DNA from 4 places in the Rahnella sp. GSA61A genome. Region 4 is predicted to be linked to each of the others. Evidence: predicted binding sites of a transcription regulator. Region 4 holds the regulator's gene; each other region holds the start of a gene.
The links. The regulator CRP, encoded in region 4, controls carbon source genes, mostly activating them, when cyclic AMP is high. The targets are predictions, from matches to a motif close to ATGTGANNNNNNTCACAT.
Positions count from the first base shown of each region.

Region 1: the regulator CRP is predicted to act here: its motif matches at 2,164-2,181, upstream of ydfZ (putative selenium delivery protein YdfZ).
Region 2: the regulator CRP is predicted to act here: its motif matches at 2,080-2,097, upstream of LC431_RS00610 (CdaR family transcriptional regulator).
Region 3: the regulator CRP is predicted to act here: its motif matches at 1,738-1,755, upstream of LC431_RS16580 (YfcZ/YiiS family protein).

Region 1 is NZ_JAHXYO010000003.1:4,843-9,060, reverse strand. It holds gene LC431_RS04345 (SpoVR family protein) at 1-995, opposite strand, end outside; gene LC431_RS04340 (alpha/beta fold hydrolase) at 1,250-2,080, opposite strand; gene ydfZ (putative selenium delivery protein YdfZ) at 2,321-2,539, shown strand; gene LC431_RS04330 (D-amino acid dehydrogenase) at 3,020-4,218, shown strand, end outside.
Region 2 is NZ_JAHXYO010000001.1:137,097-141,314, reverse strand. It holds gene dgt (dGTPase) at 1-303, shown strand, start outside; gene degP (serine endoprotease DegP) at 511-1,962, shown strand; gene LC431_RS00610 (CdaR family transcriptional regulator) at 2,200-3,360, shown strand; gene LC431_RS00605 (MFS transporter) at 3,587-4,218, shown strand, end outside.
Region 3 is NZ_JAHXYO010000013.1:9,975-14,192, reverse strand. It holds gene fadI (acetyl-CoA C-acyltransferase FadI) at 1-958, opposite strand, end outside; gene LC431_RS16580 (YfcZ/YiiS family protein) at 1,278-1,610, opposite strand; gene fadL (long-chain fatty acid transporter FadL) at 2,027-3,304, shown strand; gene mlaA (phospholipid-binding lipoprotein MlaA) at 3,372-4,139, opposite strand; gene ccmI (c-type cytochrome biogenesis protein CcmI) at 4,174-4,218, opposite strand, start outside.
Region 4 is NZ_JAHXYO010000008.1:18,471-22,688, forward strand. It holds gene allS (HTH-type transcriptional activator AllS) at 1-594, shown strand, start outside; gene LC431_RS12155 (phosphoribulokinase) at 730-1,599, shown strand; gene LC431_RS12160 (OsmC family protein) at 1,603-2,010, opposite strand; gene crp (cAMP-activated global transcriptional regulator CRP) at 2,373-3,005, shown strand; gene LC431_RS12170 (YccS/YhfK family putative transporter) at 3,067-4,218, shown strand, end outside.

The DNA.
Region 1 (4,218 bases), on a different contig from region 4:
CCACTGTAATACGGGCTGTTATAAGGCGGCTGATACACCACATTCGTGTGACTGTGCAGGAACTCCAGGATGAAACGGTCGGAGACTTTTCCTTCGTCATACAGATGATTCAGGATGGTGTAATGCCAGAATGTCGCCCAGCCTTCGTTCATGACCTGAGTTTGTTTCTGCGGATAAAAATACTGGCTGATTTTACGCACAATGCGCAAAATTTCTCTCTGCCAGGATTCCAGCAGAGGTGCATTTTTTTCCATAAAATACAACAGGTTTTCCTGCGGTTCCGGCGGGAAACGTCGCGCCTGTTCTGGTGCGTCTACACTGTCTTTGCGTGGCAGCGTTTTCCACAGAGAATTCACCTGACTTTGCAGGTATTCCTCACGGCTTTTTTGCCGCGCCAGTTCTTCCTGCAGGGAGATTTTTTGCGGACGTTTATAGCGGTCAACGCCGTAATTCATCAGCGCGTGACAGGAATCCAGCAACCGTTCAACTTCATCGACACCATAGCGTTCCTCGCATTCACTGATATAACGCTTGGCGAACAGCAGGTAATCGACGATGGAACTGGCATCGGTCCAGCTTCTGAACAGATAGTTATTTTTGAAGAAAGAGTTATGCCCGTAGCAGGCATGGGCCATCACCAGCGCCTGCATGGTGATCGTATTTTCTTCCATCAGATAAGCGATACACGGGTTGGAGTTAATGACGATTTCGTACGCCAGACCTTGTTGTCCGTGCTTATACAGCTGTTCGGTTTCGATGAATTTCTTCCCGAACGACCAGTGAGTGTAATTGATCGGCATGCCAATGCTGGAATAGGCATCCATCATTTGTTCGGAAGTGATGATCTCGATTTGATGCGGATAAGTTTCAAGCCGGTAGGACTTCGCCACCCGGTCAATCTCTTCGAGATAGGTTTGCAATAACTCAAACGTCCAGTCCGGTCCATCGCTAAGACGTTTGTCCTCAGTTTTTTGCTTTTGGGTCACTGTCGTCATAAGCCGCACCCTCATTCAGTTATGGACGCTACAGAGTGTTTGATTCACAACCTTTTCTTAAGATTTCGCACGTCCATTGATAATCGTAGCTCAATCTGAGTGTGTCGTTAGATAAACACCATGAATCCATTCCTCAACAAATCTATATCCTTAAGGCCGGAGACTGTCAATCGGCGGGCAATAAAGAGCCCAAAGCCGCGTACAGTCTGGCTTTGGGCGAACAATATCAGGAGACAGGCGCAAACAGAGGGGGATTAACTGCGGATAAATTCTAACAAATCCTGATTTATCTGATTCTTGTGTGTGCTGCACAGACCATGAGATGCGCCCGCATAAACCTTACCTTTGCCATTTGGCAACAACTTAAGCGCAGCTTCGCTGGAGGAAGCGGGTGGCACAATCTGGTCATCATCACCGTAAATCACCAGCGTCGGGATCGTCATCTTCTTCAGGTCTTCGCGCTGATCGGTTTCAGAAAACGCTTTAACACAATCATAAAGTGCTTTTATTGAACCCTGCATACCCTGGAGCCAGAAACTTTGGCGTAAACCTTCTGACACCTCAGCACCGGGGCGGTTGAAACCATAAAATGCGTCGGGCAAGTCCAGGAAAAATTGGGAACGATCTTTCGTCACACCGCCACGGATACCATCGAAAACAGAAAGAGGTAATCCTCCGGGATTGAAATCTGTTTTGATCATAATCGGTGGCACTGCACCAATTAATACCGCTTTTGCCACCCGCGAGGTGCCGTGCCTGCCAATATAACGGGCAACTTCGCCGCCGCCGGTAGAGTGCCCGACGTGTATCGCGTCTTTGAGATCCAGATAAGCCGTCAGTTCGGCCATGTCATCTCCGTACTGGTCCATATTATTGCCTTCCCATGACTGAGAAGAACGCCCGTGTCCGCGGCGGTCGTGGGCAATAACGCGATAACCATGTTCTGCCAGAAACAGCATCTGATCTTCAAAAGCATCCGACGACAGGGGCCAGCCGTGACTAAAAACCACCGGCTGTCCGCTGCCCCAATCCTTATAAAAAAGTTGTGTACCATCTTTAAGCTTCAGAAAGTTTGAGTTATTCACAATCGACTCCTTATTGCTGAAAATTGCTGAAATGAACGGTGCAAAACAGAAACCGATTGAAGTGTAGGTCAGTAATTGCGTCGTTGCGATATGAGTCACATTTTTAAAATGGCAACGTGGCGGGACAGGGTATGAAATTTAACCTGATACTTAGCAGGGTTTATATATTGAAACTTAATTTTTACGGGTATAGCATTAACCCGCTATTGTTTGTTATTGATGCTTTAGGAGGTCAAGAAAATGGTAAATACCTTTACTTATGATAGATATAGAAATCGTATCGGCCAGGGCGTTCGTGTAATGGATGCCGAAACGGGCGTTACCGGCAAAATTACCGCGTTCAGGGTGAAATCGAGTTCACCGGAAGAAATTCGCCGCGAAAGTTGTGTGCAACTGGAAGGGCAGACGGGCCTGTTTAAACCTGTCTCTCTGATGAGACTGGAAACGACGTCTGCCTGATTTTTTCTGTTACGCCGGTAAATTCCCGCAATATAAGGCCACTATGAATAGTGGCCTTAATGTTTTACGCAGCCACTTCGGCTTTGCCTCGTTTTATAAATCCCCGTTCAACCTGAACGTCAATTCTCCGCGCAGCGTGAGGGAATATCACATGCCTGTTTTTTTGTGGTGTTTTATTCCGACAATTGGCTTGTATACAAGAATAAAAACCTGCAGCAAAACTGCCCCTGATGCGTCGGGAGTCTTGTGACATCAATGCAATCAATGCTGTCATTACGCCATAAATTTCTTGCCGCATGGCCGGAATGTTGCGGAATATCGTTATTTATTTCTGGCTATTGAAATAAATGCTGTCATGAACGATAAATAAATGTGAAAGACCTCACGGTTGTGAGTGCCTGTGTTGGTGATTTTTCTTAGTCAGGTTAATTTCCTGTCATCAGAATATTATGCTTTGTTTTGTCGTGGAGTGGAGTCGATATGCGTGTGGTGATTTTAGGCAGTGGTGTGGTCGGTGTCGCCAGTGCATGGTATCTGGCTAAAGCGGGTCATCAGGTGACGGTTATTGACCGCCAGTCCGGCCCGGCAGAAGAAACCAGTGCGGGTAATGCAGGACAGATCTCACCGGGCTATGCTGCGCCGTGGGCGGCTCCGGGGGTTCCGGTCAAAGCCGTCAAATGGATGTTCCAGAAGCACGCGCCTCTGGCGATTCGCCTCGACGGAACACAGTTCCAGCTTAAATGGATGTGGCAAATGTTGCGTAACTGCAACATGGACCACTATCAGACCAACAAAAGCCGCATGGTGCGTCTGGCGGAATACAGCCGTGACTGCATGAAAGCGTTACGCGAAGATACCGGCATTCAGTACGAGGGTCGGCAGGGCGGCACGTTGCAGCTTTTCCGCACCGCGCAGCAGTTTGAAAGCGCAGCCAAAGACATTGCGGTGCTGGAAGACGCCGGTGTGCCGTATCAGTTGCTCGAATCCAGCCAGCTGGCGACTGCAGAACCGGCGCTGGCTCAGGTTGCGCACAAACTGACCGGCGGCCTGCGTTTACCCAATGATGAAACCGGCGACTGCCAGATGTTTACCCGCAAGCTGGCAGACATGGCGCGTCAGGCGGGAGTTATCTTCGAATTTAACCGCACGGTGGATAAGCTGCATATTGAAAATGGCGAAATCACTGGCGTGCAGTGTGGCAATGAGTTCGTCAGGGCGGATGCATACGTGGTGGCATTCGGATCGTATTCCACCGCGTTGCTGCGTGATCTGGTCTCTATTCCGGTTTATCCGCTGAAAGGCTATTCCCTGACGATTCCGATTACTGATCCGGCTTCTGCGCCGGTGTCTACCGTACTTGATGAAACCTATAAAATTGCTATCACCCGTTTTGATGACCGCATCCGCGTCGGCGGTATGGCGGAGATTGTCGGCTTCAACCTGAAGCTGGCGCAGGCGCGCCGCGAAACGCTGGAGATGGTGGTCAAAGATCTCTATCCGAACGGCGGCAACGTCGAACAGGCCACGTTCTGGACGGGGTTGCGTCCGATGACGCCGGATGGCACGCCGATTGTCGGGCGTACGCGCATTAAGAATTTGTATCTCAATACCGGCCACGGCACGCTGGGCTGGACGATGGCCTGCGGCTCCGGGCAGTTGCTCTCGGACATTATGTCCGG
Region 2 (4,218 bases), on a different contig from region 4:
GTGATCAGCGGATTACTTGATATTTATAGCCCGTTGCTGGATATGCCATTGACCGATTTTAACCAGCTAGTTCAGGAGGATACGCACAGGAAATATCCGATTGAAACCCGTCTGCTGCATAAGATTTCAGCCAAACATCGTCTGGCTTACAACAATGCCGTGGCGGCGCTGGAAGGATTACCGGTCGCGGAACATGCCGCGCAGGAGTTTTATTACCGTGCGCGAATGATTCAGGATTATATCAGCGGAATGACTGACCTTTATGCATACGATGAATACAGAAGACTCATGGCGGCTGAGTAATTTGTTTTAAAAAGACAAATTGAACTCTCTTTAATTTTCTTTACGGAACTGTTTGAAAAAACGCCATTTGTAAATGCTGACAATAATTTTTTACCATTGTCATTTCGACCCTGATGAACTTCACGCTATTAATACCATCTCAGTATCACGACTACCAAGCAATGCGACTATTTTGGTTGCCACAATAATTTTAAGAGATCCTGAAAAATGAAAAAATCGAGTTTATTCCTCAGCGCATTAGCGTTAAGCATCGGTATGGCAATGGCCCCGGTTTCTTCTGCACTGGCTGCTGAAACTGCGTCTTCCAGCACCAGCACCACTCAGCTTCCTAGCCTGGCACCTATGCTTGAAAAAGTGATGCCATCGGTGGTGAGCGTCAACGTTGAAGGCAGTGCGCCGGTAAAAACACCACGCATGGGTCAGCAGTTCCAGCAATTCTTTGGTCAGAATTCGCCGCTGTGCCAGGACGGTTCGCCGTTCCAGGGTTCTCCGGTGTGTCAGGGCGGCGGTCAGGGGCCTGACGGTCAGCCTGCGCCTGAACAGAAAGAAGATTTCCGCGCGCTGGGTTCCGGCGTCATCATTGATGCCGACAAAGGTTATGTGGTCACCAACAACCACGTCGTTGATAACGCAACCAAAATCAGCGTACAGCTGAACGATGGCCGTAAGTTCGACGCCAAAGTCATCGGCAAGGACCCGCGTTCTGATATCGCGGTGATTCAGTTACAGAATGCGAAAAACCTGACGGCCATTAAGATGGCGGATTCCGAACAACTGCGTGTGGGCGATTACACCGTGGCTATCGGTAACCCGTATGGTCTGGGCGAAACCGTGACTTCCGGTATCGTTTCTGCACTGGGTCGTTCCGGCCTGAATATTGAGAACTACGAAAACTTCATCCAGACGGATGCCGCGATCAACCGCGGTAACTCCGGTGGTGCGCTGGTGAACCTGAATGGTGAACTGATTGGCCTTAACACGGCGATCCTGGCACCGGACGGCGGCAACATCGGTATCGGTTTTGCGATCCCAAGTAACATGGTGAAAAACCTGTCCAAACAAATGATCGAATTCGGTCAGGTGAAACGCGGCGAACTGGGCATTATGGGGACCGAGCTGAACTCTGAACTGGCGAAAGCCATGAAAGTTGACGCACAGCGCGGTGCATTCATCAGTCAGGTCATGCCGAAATCTGCCGCAGAGAAAGCAGGCATTAAAGCCGGTGACGTGATCCTGAGCATGAACGGTAAACCGATCAGCAGCTTCGCCTCGTTCCGTGCTGATATCGGCACCCTGCCAATCGGCACCAAAGTGACGCTCGGCCTGCTGCGTGAAGGCAAACCGATGAACGTTGACGTGACCATTGAGCAAAGCACTCAGACATCGAAAATCGAATCCGGCAACATTTATACCGGCATCGAAGGGGCTGAACTGAGTAACGGTGCGGCAGGTGATCAGAAAGGTGTGAAAGTCGATGAAGTGAAGCCGGGTTCAACGGCGGCGCGCATCGGCCTGAAAAAAGGCGACGTCATTTTGGGTGTGAACCAGCAGAAAGTGACCAATCTGGGCGAGCTGCGTAAAATTCTCGACACCAAACCAAACGTTCTGGCGCTGGATATTCAGCGTGGTGATACCTCAATTTACCTGCTGGCGCAGTAATTTCCGCCTGCTATACCTCACACAAAGCACGCTCCGGCGTGCTTTTTTTTGCCTGTCTTTCAGGGACTCTCATCAATCATGTGGATTTTGCCGGGCCGGTTGGGCATTTGCTTAAAAATGTGATATTCCCCGCAACTTCAATAGGTGCTTTCGCTCTTTGGGCATTTGCATAATGTATGGGCATCGCGGCCTGAGTATGCTGTTTTAACAACGATAAAACAGCAAGGCAGGGGTTCCATGTCGGCATATCATCTCGATGCAAAGCTGGCGCAACAAATTGTTGCCCGCACAATGCAAATTATTGATAGTAATGTGAATGTCATGGATGGTCGCGGACGGATTATCGGCAGCGGCGATGATCAGCGTCTTGGTGAATTGCACGAAGGCGCACTGCTGGCGATTTCGCAGGAGCGCATTGTCGACATCGACGAGGGCGTTGCACGGCATTTGCACGGTGTACGTCCGGGCATCAACCTGCCGTTGCGTATCGACGGTCAGATCGTGGGCGTTATCGGCCTGACGGGCAATCCGTCCCAGTTGCGTCAGTATGGCGAGCTGGTGTGTATGACCGCCGAAATGATGCTCGAACAGGCGCGTCTGCTGCACATGCTGGCGCAGGACAGCCGTCTGCGGGAAGAACTGGTGCTTAACCTGATTCGTGTGGATGAACTCTCTCCGGCGCTGATGGAGTGGGCGCAGCGTCTGGGCATCGACCTCAACCGGCCACGTGTCGCGGCGGTGGTGGAAGTCGACAGCGGACAGCTCGGTGTGGACTCTGCCATGGCAGAACTGCAACAACTGCAAACTTTACTGACCACGCCGGAGCGTGACAACCTGATCGCTATCGTTTCCCTCACCGAAATGGTGGTGCTGAAACCGGCCCTGAACAGCTACGATCGCTGGGATCCGGAGGGCCACCGCCAGCGCATTGATCATCTGCTGTCGCGCATGACCGAAACTGGTCGTCTGCGCGTGCGCATTTCCCTTGGCAACTTTTTTACCGGCCCTGGCAGCATCGCCCGTTCTTATCGCACCGCACGTACCACCATGAGTGTGGGCAAACAGCGGATGCCGGAACAGCGGTGTTACTTCTATCAGGATCTGATCTTACCCGTGCTGCTCGACAGCCTGCGTGGCGGCTGGCAGGCCGATGAACTGGTGCGTCCGCTGGCGCGTCTGAAAGCGACGGATGGCAACGGATTACTGCGCCGCACACTGACGTCGTGGTTCCACCATAATGTTCAGCCGACCGCTACGTCTAAGGCACTGTATATTCATCGTAATACGCTGGAATATCGCCTCAACCGTATCTCGGAATTAACCGGCCTGGATCTGGGGAACTTCGACGATCGTTTATTGCTGTACGTGGCCCTGCAATTAGATAACAACCATCTGTGACCGCCATCACAGCCGTTTCATTTTTTGTGAAACAACTCGCACGTCGCTGGGCATTTGCCTCAGGATAAATGCAAAGGGCTATTTATGCTTGGTTGATTGCCCAATGAGTAAAGGGAATGTTGTTCATATACTGGCTGCGTTCCTTCCTCTCTGAACCCTACAGTTCTGTGAATGGAATGACTTTTATCTCTGTTTAGAGGCGTTGTCATTAATTCCGGAGAACACCATGGAAACTACCGTTTCAGCAGCCAGTGCCGTCAAAAAAAGAACTAACGCGCGCTACTGGATAGTGGTGATGTTATTTATTGTCACCTCATTTAATTACGGCGATCGTGCCACGTTATCCATTGCCGGTTCGGCGATGGCCAAAGATATCGGGCTGGATTCCGTCGGGATGGGTTATATCTTCTCGGCATTTTCCTGGGCGTATGTCATCGGGCAAATACCCGGTGGCTGGCTGCTCGATAAATTCGGTTCGAAAAAAGTTTATTTCTACAGCATTTTCATCTGGTCGTTATTCACCCTGCTGCAAGGCTTTGTCGATGTCTTCAGCGGCTTCGGCATTGTGGTATCGCTGTTTGCTTTACGTTTTCTGGTTGGCCTGGCCGAAGCGCCGTCCTTCCCCGGCAACAGCCGTATCGTCGCAGCCTGGTTCCCGGCTCAGGAACGTGGCACCGCAGTCTCTATTTTTAACTCAGCGCAGTACTTCGCCACGGTTATTTTCGCCCCGATCATGGGCTGGCTGACGCACGAAGTGGGCTGGTCACACGTCTTCTTCTTCATGGGCGGTCTGGGGATCGTGCTGAGTTTCATCTGGCTGAAAGTGATCCACGATCCGAAAGATCATCCGGGCGTAAA
Region 3 (4,218 bases), on a different contig from region 4:
CAGGCCCGAGAAGCATATCTTCCCAGACGTCGATGGCAGCAAATGCGAAACTTTTCAGGTAGCCGAGAGGTTCAAGGCCCAGTTCACGCGCACGGGATTCACTCATCATTAATACCGCCGCCGCACCGTCAGTCAGCGGCGTGCTGGTGGCAGCGGTAACAGTGCCGTGTTTGCGGTCAAACGCCGGACGTAATTTGGCGTACTGGCTGATTTCAGAATTCAGGCGGATGTTGTTGTCTTTTTGCAGCACTTCGCGGTAAGGCGGAATCTGCGCTGCCATCACCTGCGAGCTTAAATAACCCTGCTCCCACGCCTGTGCAGCCAGCGTATGGGAACGGTGCGCCAGCTCATCCTGCTGCGCACGGCTGATATTGTGGCTTTTCGCCATCTGCTCAGCGGTATCCCCCATGCGCAGACCGGTAGAATATTCGGCTACTGCCGGCGGCACCGGCAATAAATCACGCAGTTTCAGTTTGCTGAAAATGGAAAGGCGCTGCGACAGAGTGCGCGCTTTATTAACATCCACCAGGGCGCGGGCGAGACGTTTGCTGACGCCAATCGGCAGTACTGAAGAAGAATCCGCTCCGCCTGCGATCCCGACCTGCACCATGCCGCTCATAATGCTTTCGGCCACGTTGGCGACCGCCTGAAAACTGGTGGCGCAGGCACGTGAAACGCTGTACGCATCGGTCGACACATTCATGCCGGTGCCGAGCACAATTTCGCGGGCGATATTCGGCGCTTCCGGCATCTGGACTACCTGGCCGAAAACCAGCTGGTCGATGTGCTTCGGGTCTATCCCACTTTTTGCCAGCAGCTCACTGACCACAATTTTGCCGAGATCGACAGCAGGAATGCCGTGATAAGCGGTGGCCTGTTTGGCAAACGGCGTGCGCAAGCCGTCGACAATCGCAATGCGATCACCCTCACGCGTCACCAGTGGAATAACGTTATTCATACGAGCTCCTGAGAAAAATAGGGTCCTAAGAGGTCAGACCTGATAACTCAGTTTTAACTATGTATTTACATTTGGCAAAGTGAAAGGCAATGAAGTGCGAGCAACAGCAAATTTTTCTGAAATAAGAATGAGAAGAAAGGCGGCAGGCAGAAATAGCAGACAAAAAAATACCGCTTATTTAAGCGGTATTACAACTTCCCCTAAATAATTTGAGTCGCAGGAAGGCGGCAATCGAAGTAATCCCGATGAGCTGACATAAGTCAGTGATTCGGGTTACTGAGTGCAGCCAACGCATCTGCGGCTCAAAGTATGACGGGGATTAACGCAGCCCGAGCTGGAAGATCATCGTTTCAGCCTGACAGCTGAAAGTAAAATCGATATTCAGTTCAACACCGCCTGCCACTTTTTCGATACGGCTGGTGATTTCGCACGGCTCAGATTCTACGCCGCGGGCACGTTCGGTCAGGGCTTGCAGGGTTTCTTTCGCCTGGGCTTCGGTTTCGAAAACGCGGCTGTAAGAAGCAGTGCAATCAGTGTTGTCCATGATGGTACCCACATCTACACAACAGCAGGCTGCGGTTTCTTCCGCACCACATTTGTTGATGGAATGCAGAGGTTGAGTGGATTTAGAGGACATGGTTACGTCAGACATAATTTCTCCCCGGCACCAACGGCAACATCCACCGTCTGGCCTGTTTGCGAATAAAGTTTTATTTCCAGCCTGTATTTTACGCCACCTCTCTGACAACACACTAGCACTTACTTATTATGTGCCTTTCAGGTGATCCAGATCACGTATATGTAAGTAATCGATGATTACAGCGTTATTGTTCTCACTTTAACGTTTCTTAATTGAACTTTTATTGTTTGTTTTTTGTTAAGCAGATCCAATTTCTTGCATCAAATAAGAAATATCAACGAAACATTATTGCAACTTCACCACAGGTCAGACCTATACTTCGCTCACTGGTCTGATTTGTCAGACTGATAACGGACCCTACAATCCCGCGCTCATTGTTACTCCATGTAACATTGTTTGATAAAAAACATAAAATTGAGGTTTTGGTCATGAACCAGAAAAACCTGTTTAAAAGATCAGCTCTGGCAGCTGCAGTGGCAATTGTTTCCTCCAACGTATATGCAGCAGGTTTTCAGTTAAATGAATATACCGCTGCGGGTTTAGGTCGCTCTTTCTCGGGTGAAGGTGCCATCGCTGACACCGCGGCATCCGGGAGCCGTAACCCGGCAACCATGACCATGTTTGATCGTCCTTCCTTCTCCGCGGGCGCGATTTATATCGACCCGGATGTCAAAGTGACGGGCAACTCGCCGGTTACAGGTCAGAGCACTGATGCGGATAACATTGCACCGAATCAGTGGGTACCGAACCTGCACTTTATTATGCCGCTCAATGATCAATGGGCCGTCGGTGCATCAGCTACGTCAAACTATGGTCTGGCGACAGAATTCAGCGATAATTATCCGGCAGGCCCGATCGGCGGCGAAACTGACCTCACTACCGTCAACACTAACTTAAGCGTTGCTTACCGTTTGAACCAGCATTTCAGCTTCGGCCTGGGCTTTGATGCCGTTTACGCGAAAGCTAAATTCCGTCGTACCGCCGGTGAACTGGTGCCAATTCAAACCGGTGGCCGGCTGCCTGCGGATACGGAAGCCGCCAAGCTGAAAGGCAATGAGTGGGGCTACGGCTGGAACGCCGGTATCCTGTATGAAGTGGATGATAATAACCGCTACGGCTTCACCTACCGTTCTGAAGTCAAAATTGACTTCGATGGCGAATACCGCAACGGCATTCCAAAAGCCTTAGGCGGGACTGGCGGTCAAACTGTTCCGGGTTCCCTGACCCTGAACCTGCCAGAAATGTGGGAAGTGTCCGGTTATAACCGTGTGGCACCAAAATGGGCGATTCACTACAGCCTGGCTTACACCAGCTGGAGCCAGTTCCAGGAGCTGAAAGCCACCGGTTCTAACGGCCAGACGCTGTTCCAGAAAGATGAAGGCTTTCATGATGCTTACCGCATCGCGTTGGGTACCACCTACTACTACGACGATAACTGGACGTTCCGTACCGGTATCGCCTTTGATGACAGCCCGGTTCCGGCAGATAACCGCACCATTTCTATCCCGGATCAGGATCGCTTCTGGATTTCAGCCGGTACCACTTACGCCTTCAATAAAGACGCATCTGTGGACGTCGGTGTCTCCTATATGCATGGCCAGACGGTGAACATCAGTGAGAAAGTCGCTGATGGTGTACCGAATTACGAATACCAGGCCAAAGGGACCGCCATGCTGTACGGCGCGAACTTTAACTACAGCTTCTGATGAACTGAGTGATACGCCTGATATAAAAAAAGCGCCAGAAGGCGCTTTTTTTGTGTGTCCGGAACGGTTATTCCGAGTCGATATCTTTCAGGTCGCCCTGAATCAGTGCGGCGTTCGGGTTTTCCTGCGGCATCAGCTGACCGCCTCTTGCCAGAAAATCATGACGCTGGAAGTAAGCCTCACGTATAAACAGATACGGATCAGAAGAGTTACGGATCAGGCCATCAGAATCGAGCAGTTCTGCACGGGTTTCCACCCCTTCCAGTACCCATTTACCGGCTGACATCCAGAATGTCAGATAGCTGAGCATCGGATACAAATCATCAACCAGATCACCACCTTCATCACGAATTGTCGCGCTGCCGTAACCTGGCAGAACCACATACGGGCCGTAACCCACGCCGTAATGGCCAAGCGTGCTGCCAAAGCCCTGCGCCTCTTCACGCGCCAGTTTCGGGTTCGCCATCCCGGCGACGTCGATCAGTCCCCCCATCCCTAAAATGGTGTTCAGGAAGAAGCGGTTAAAGTGGATCGCTGCACGGTACGGATCGCCTTTCAGCAAGGAGTTAACCATGCTGGCCGGTTCATCCAGGTTGCTCAGGAAGTTGCTGGTACCGTTACGCGCCGGTTGCGGCACGTAATCACGCCACGCCACCGCGACAGGGCGCACAAGATACGGATCCATATAGTTATAGTTGAAGTCGAACATCACCCGGTTGAAACCTTCGAGCGGATCAGAACGTCCCTGCTGTTCGCTGTCCGATGATCCGGATGTGCCGGCACAACCGACCAGTAAAACTGTCGCAAACGCCAGCCCAGTCAGGCGTAAGTTCATGGATATCTCCCTGTTTTTGATCGTCGGTTCCTGATTAAGGAACCTGCTGATTAATCTCAATGCTGACCTGACCGTTGCC
Region 4 (4,218 bases):
CTGGCGGCGTTATTAAGCTGTCTGACGCAGCGCTACCCGTTCACGCAGTTCACTTTCACACGACAGATTTACATGGGGGTATGGGATACGCTGCTGTACGAAGATTTTCAGCTGGCGATTGGCGTCACCGGCACCGAATCTCTTTCTAACGCCGTGAATCTGCTGCCGCTGGGTGAAGTGGACTGGATTTTTGTTCATGCGCCCTTTCATCCGCTGCAGCACATCACTGGCATGCTGGAAGAAGCGGTGTTGCGTCAGTACATTGCCATCAATGTGGAAGACACCTCGCGCCATCTGAACAAGCGGGTAGCCTGGTTGCTGACCGGGCAACGGCAGATCATCGTGGCAGATGTGGCGACTAAACTGGCCTGTCACCTGAAGGGAATGGGTATCGGTTTTCTGCCGCGCCATCTGTGCCAGCCATATCTCGACAGCGGCGAGCTGATCGCCCGACAAATCCGCTATCCGCGCGCCCCTTCCCCGCTCAGTCTGGCGTGGAAAAAGGAGTACACAGGCAAGGCGCTGCATGACATTGTTTCTCTGTTCCACCAGAAGGACCCGCTGATCCAACCGTTGCTGGCGGGTTTAGAATAGTGATGCCCTCTTTGGCTTCGCGAATAAATATGGTAACAATAGGCTTAATTATGCGCAGCCTTGACGCCAGAACTTCGACCACAGAAAAGACCGCGTCTCGCCTGCCTGCATCACCTTTATGGAGAACAGCGCATTATGTCAGCCAAACATCCTGTTATTGCCGTGACCGGTTCGAGCGGTGCAGGCACCACGACCACCAGCGTGGCATTTCGTAAAATATTTCAGCAGCTTGGTTTGCGTGCGGCGGAACTGGAAGGCGACAGTTTTCATCATTTCACCCGTCCTGAAATGGATGCGGCAATACGCAAGGCGCGCGATCTGGGACGTCATATCAGCTACTTCGGGCCGGAAGCCAATGACTTTGGTTTGCTGGAAAAAAGCTTTATCGAATACGGTAAAACAGGCACTGGTCGTTCACGTAAGTATCTGCATACTTATGACGAAGCCGTTCCCTACAATCAGGTGCCGGGTACCTTTACGCCGTGGCAGGCGTTGCCGGAACCGACGGATATTTTGTTTTACGAAGGGTTACACGGTGGCGTGGTGGCGGACAAAATTGACGTTGCCGCGCAGGTCGACCTGCTGGTCGGCGTAGTGCCTATCGTCAACCTCGAATGGATCCAGAAACTGGTGCGCGATACCGGCGAGCGCGGGCATTCCCGTGAAGCGGTGATGGATTCCGTCGTGCGTTCGATGGATGACTATATCAATTACATTACGCCGCAGTTTTCCCGCACACACATCAATTTCCAGCGGGTACCCACCATCGACACCTCGAACCCGTTTGCCGCCAAAGCCATTCCGTCACTGGATGAAAGCTTTGTGGTGATTCATTTTCAGGGACTGGATGACATCGATTTCCCGTATCTGCTGGCCATGCTGCAAGGGTCGTTTATCTCGCACATCAAAACACTGGTGGTGCCGGGCGGCAAAATGGGGCTGGCGATGGAGCTGATCATGGCGCCGCTGGTGCAGCGCCTGATGGAAGGCAAGAAGATCGAGTAAACTTTATTCGGCTGCAATCACTTCAAAGCTGTGGGTGATTGTGGCCGCTTTCCCCAGCATCAGAGACACAGAACAGTATTTTTCGGCAGACAGGCTGACTGCGCGTTCAACAATCTTATCGGTCAGATCCTTACCGGTGACGATAAAATGCAGATTGATGTGAGTGAACAGACGCGGCGCTTCTTCGCGGCGTTGTGAGGTCAGCTTCACTTCACAATCACGCACGTCATTACGACCTTTTTGCAAAATTGACACCACGTCGATTGCACTACACCCCCCTGCGGACATCAGTAACATTTCCATCGGGCTTGGGGCTTTATCACCCGCGTTTCCATCCATTGAAATCTGATGACCCGATGCAGACTCACCTAAAAATGTCAGTCCTTCAACCCATTTGACACGTGCATGCATGAACTATTCTCCCGGTGAATAAACTTGTCGAAATCTGCTCTCAGAGTACCCTTTCACCTAAAATCTGGCAACGTAACCCGATCGCCATCATGCTGAAGCGAGACAACAGAAGACAGCATCTCAAACCTGTGCTACAAACAAAGCCGAAACATACTTTCCAGTAAATTGCGGTGACGGTTTTTGCGGTTTAAGTACAGAACCCACGGTGATGACAGCAATAAACAGGCTGTTGCACTCCGACATCCGCTTGCAGCATTTCTGGAGAGTTATATGCTGAAAGGGCGCTTTGGATTTGAAGTGCCGTACAGGGAACTCTGAGCCCTGTGATTTTGGGCAGCGATAACAACAGAGGATAATAGCAAATGGTTCTCGGCAAGCCACAAACAGACCCGACTCTTGAATGGTTCCTGTCTCACTGTCATATACATAAGTATCCTTCTAAAAGTACGCTGATTCACCAGGGTGAAAAAGCCGAAACGCTTTACTACATCGTGAAAGGGTCAGTTGCTGTCCTGATTAAAGATGAAGAAGGCAAGGAAATGATACTGTCCTACCTTAACCAAGGTGACTTCATCGGTGAGCTGGGACTCTTCGAAGAAGGTCAGGAACGCAGTGCCTGGGTACGTGCTAAAACTGCCTGTGAAGTGGCTGAAATTTCGTATAAAAAATTCCGCCAGCTGATTCAGGTTAACCCGGATATTCTGATGCGTCTCTCCGCGCAGATGGCCAACCGTCTGCAAGTGACGTCAGAGAAAGTCGGCAACCTTGCCTTCCTTGACGTTACCGGTCGTATCGCTCAAACCTTGCTCAATCTGGCTAAACAGCCTGATGCAATGACCCATCCGGACGGGATGCAAATCAAGATTACCCGCCAGGAAATTGGCCAAATCGTCGGTTGTTCACGTGAAACAGTCGGACGCATTCTCAAAATGCTGGAAGATCAAAGCCTGATCTCCGCACACGGTAAAACGATTGTCGTTTACGGCACACGTTAATCCCTCAAAAATTGGCGCGGCAAAACACTGTCGCGCCTTTTTTATGGGCTAAGCTTTACCCATGACGCTATGGCGAAGACTGTTTTACCATCCTGAAGTGAACTACGCGCTGCGCCAGACGCTGGTGTTGTGCTTACCTGTTGGCATTTGCTGGCTGTTTGGCAATTTGCAAATGGGCCTGCTGTTTTCCCTCTGCCCGGCCTGTTGTAACATCGCCGGTCTGGATACCCCGCATAAACGCTTTTTCAAACGCCTGCTCGTCGGCGGTTCACTCTTTGCCGTGAGCAGCCTTCTGCTGCAACTGATGCTCGAAAGCTGGCATATACCGCTGCCGCTGATCATGCTGTCGCTGGCGTTACTGCTCGGCGTCACCGGTGAAATCAGCCCGCTGCATGCGCGCCTGTTGCCCGGTGCGCTGGTGGCGACTATCTTCACGCTGAGTATGGTGGGCGTGCGCCCGATGTGGCAGGCCCCGGTGTTGTTCGCCGCTGGCACAGCCTGGTACGGATTGTTTAACTGGGCGTGGTTTCGTATTTCGGAAGAACAGCCGATGCGCGAAACGCTCAGCCAGCTCTATCTGCAACTCGCGGATTATTTCGAAGCCAAGTACAGCCTGCTGACGCAACACACCGATCCCGAAACCGCGTTACCCCCACTGCTAGCCCGCCAGCAGCAGGTTATCGACCTGATTGCCCTGCTTTATCAGCAATTACACATGTTGCCCCAGCACGGACATCATCATCACCATAAGCGGCTATTTCAGCGTTTTCAGGTGGCGCTCGATTTGCAGGAGCACATTACAGTGAGCCTGCATCAGCCGGAAGAAGTGCAGAAACTGGTGGAGGAAAGCCATGCCGAAGCGGTTATCCGCCGAAATGCACAGGTGATTTCCACCCGTCTTCGGGTGATTGCCGACGATATTCTTTATCACCGTTTATCCGGGCGCTTTACGATGGCCAATGAGCTGACCGCGCTGGAGAAAATCGCCGCGCGCAACCCGGACAATCCGGTAGGTCAGTTTTGTTATTACCATTTCAGCCGCATTGCCCGTCTGTTACGCACACAGCGGCCGTTGTACAAACGTGACCTGATGAACACCCAGCCGCGTTTGCCCTTCTGGCCCGCGCTGAAAAGCTATCTTTCCTTCAAATCCGTGGCACTGCGTAATGCCGCACGTTTGGGCATTATTCTGGCGATTGGCAGCAGTCTGGGT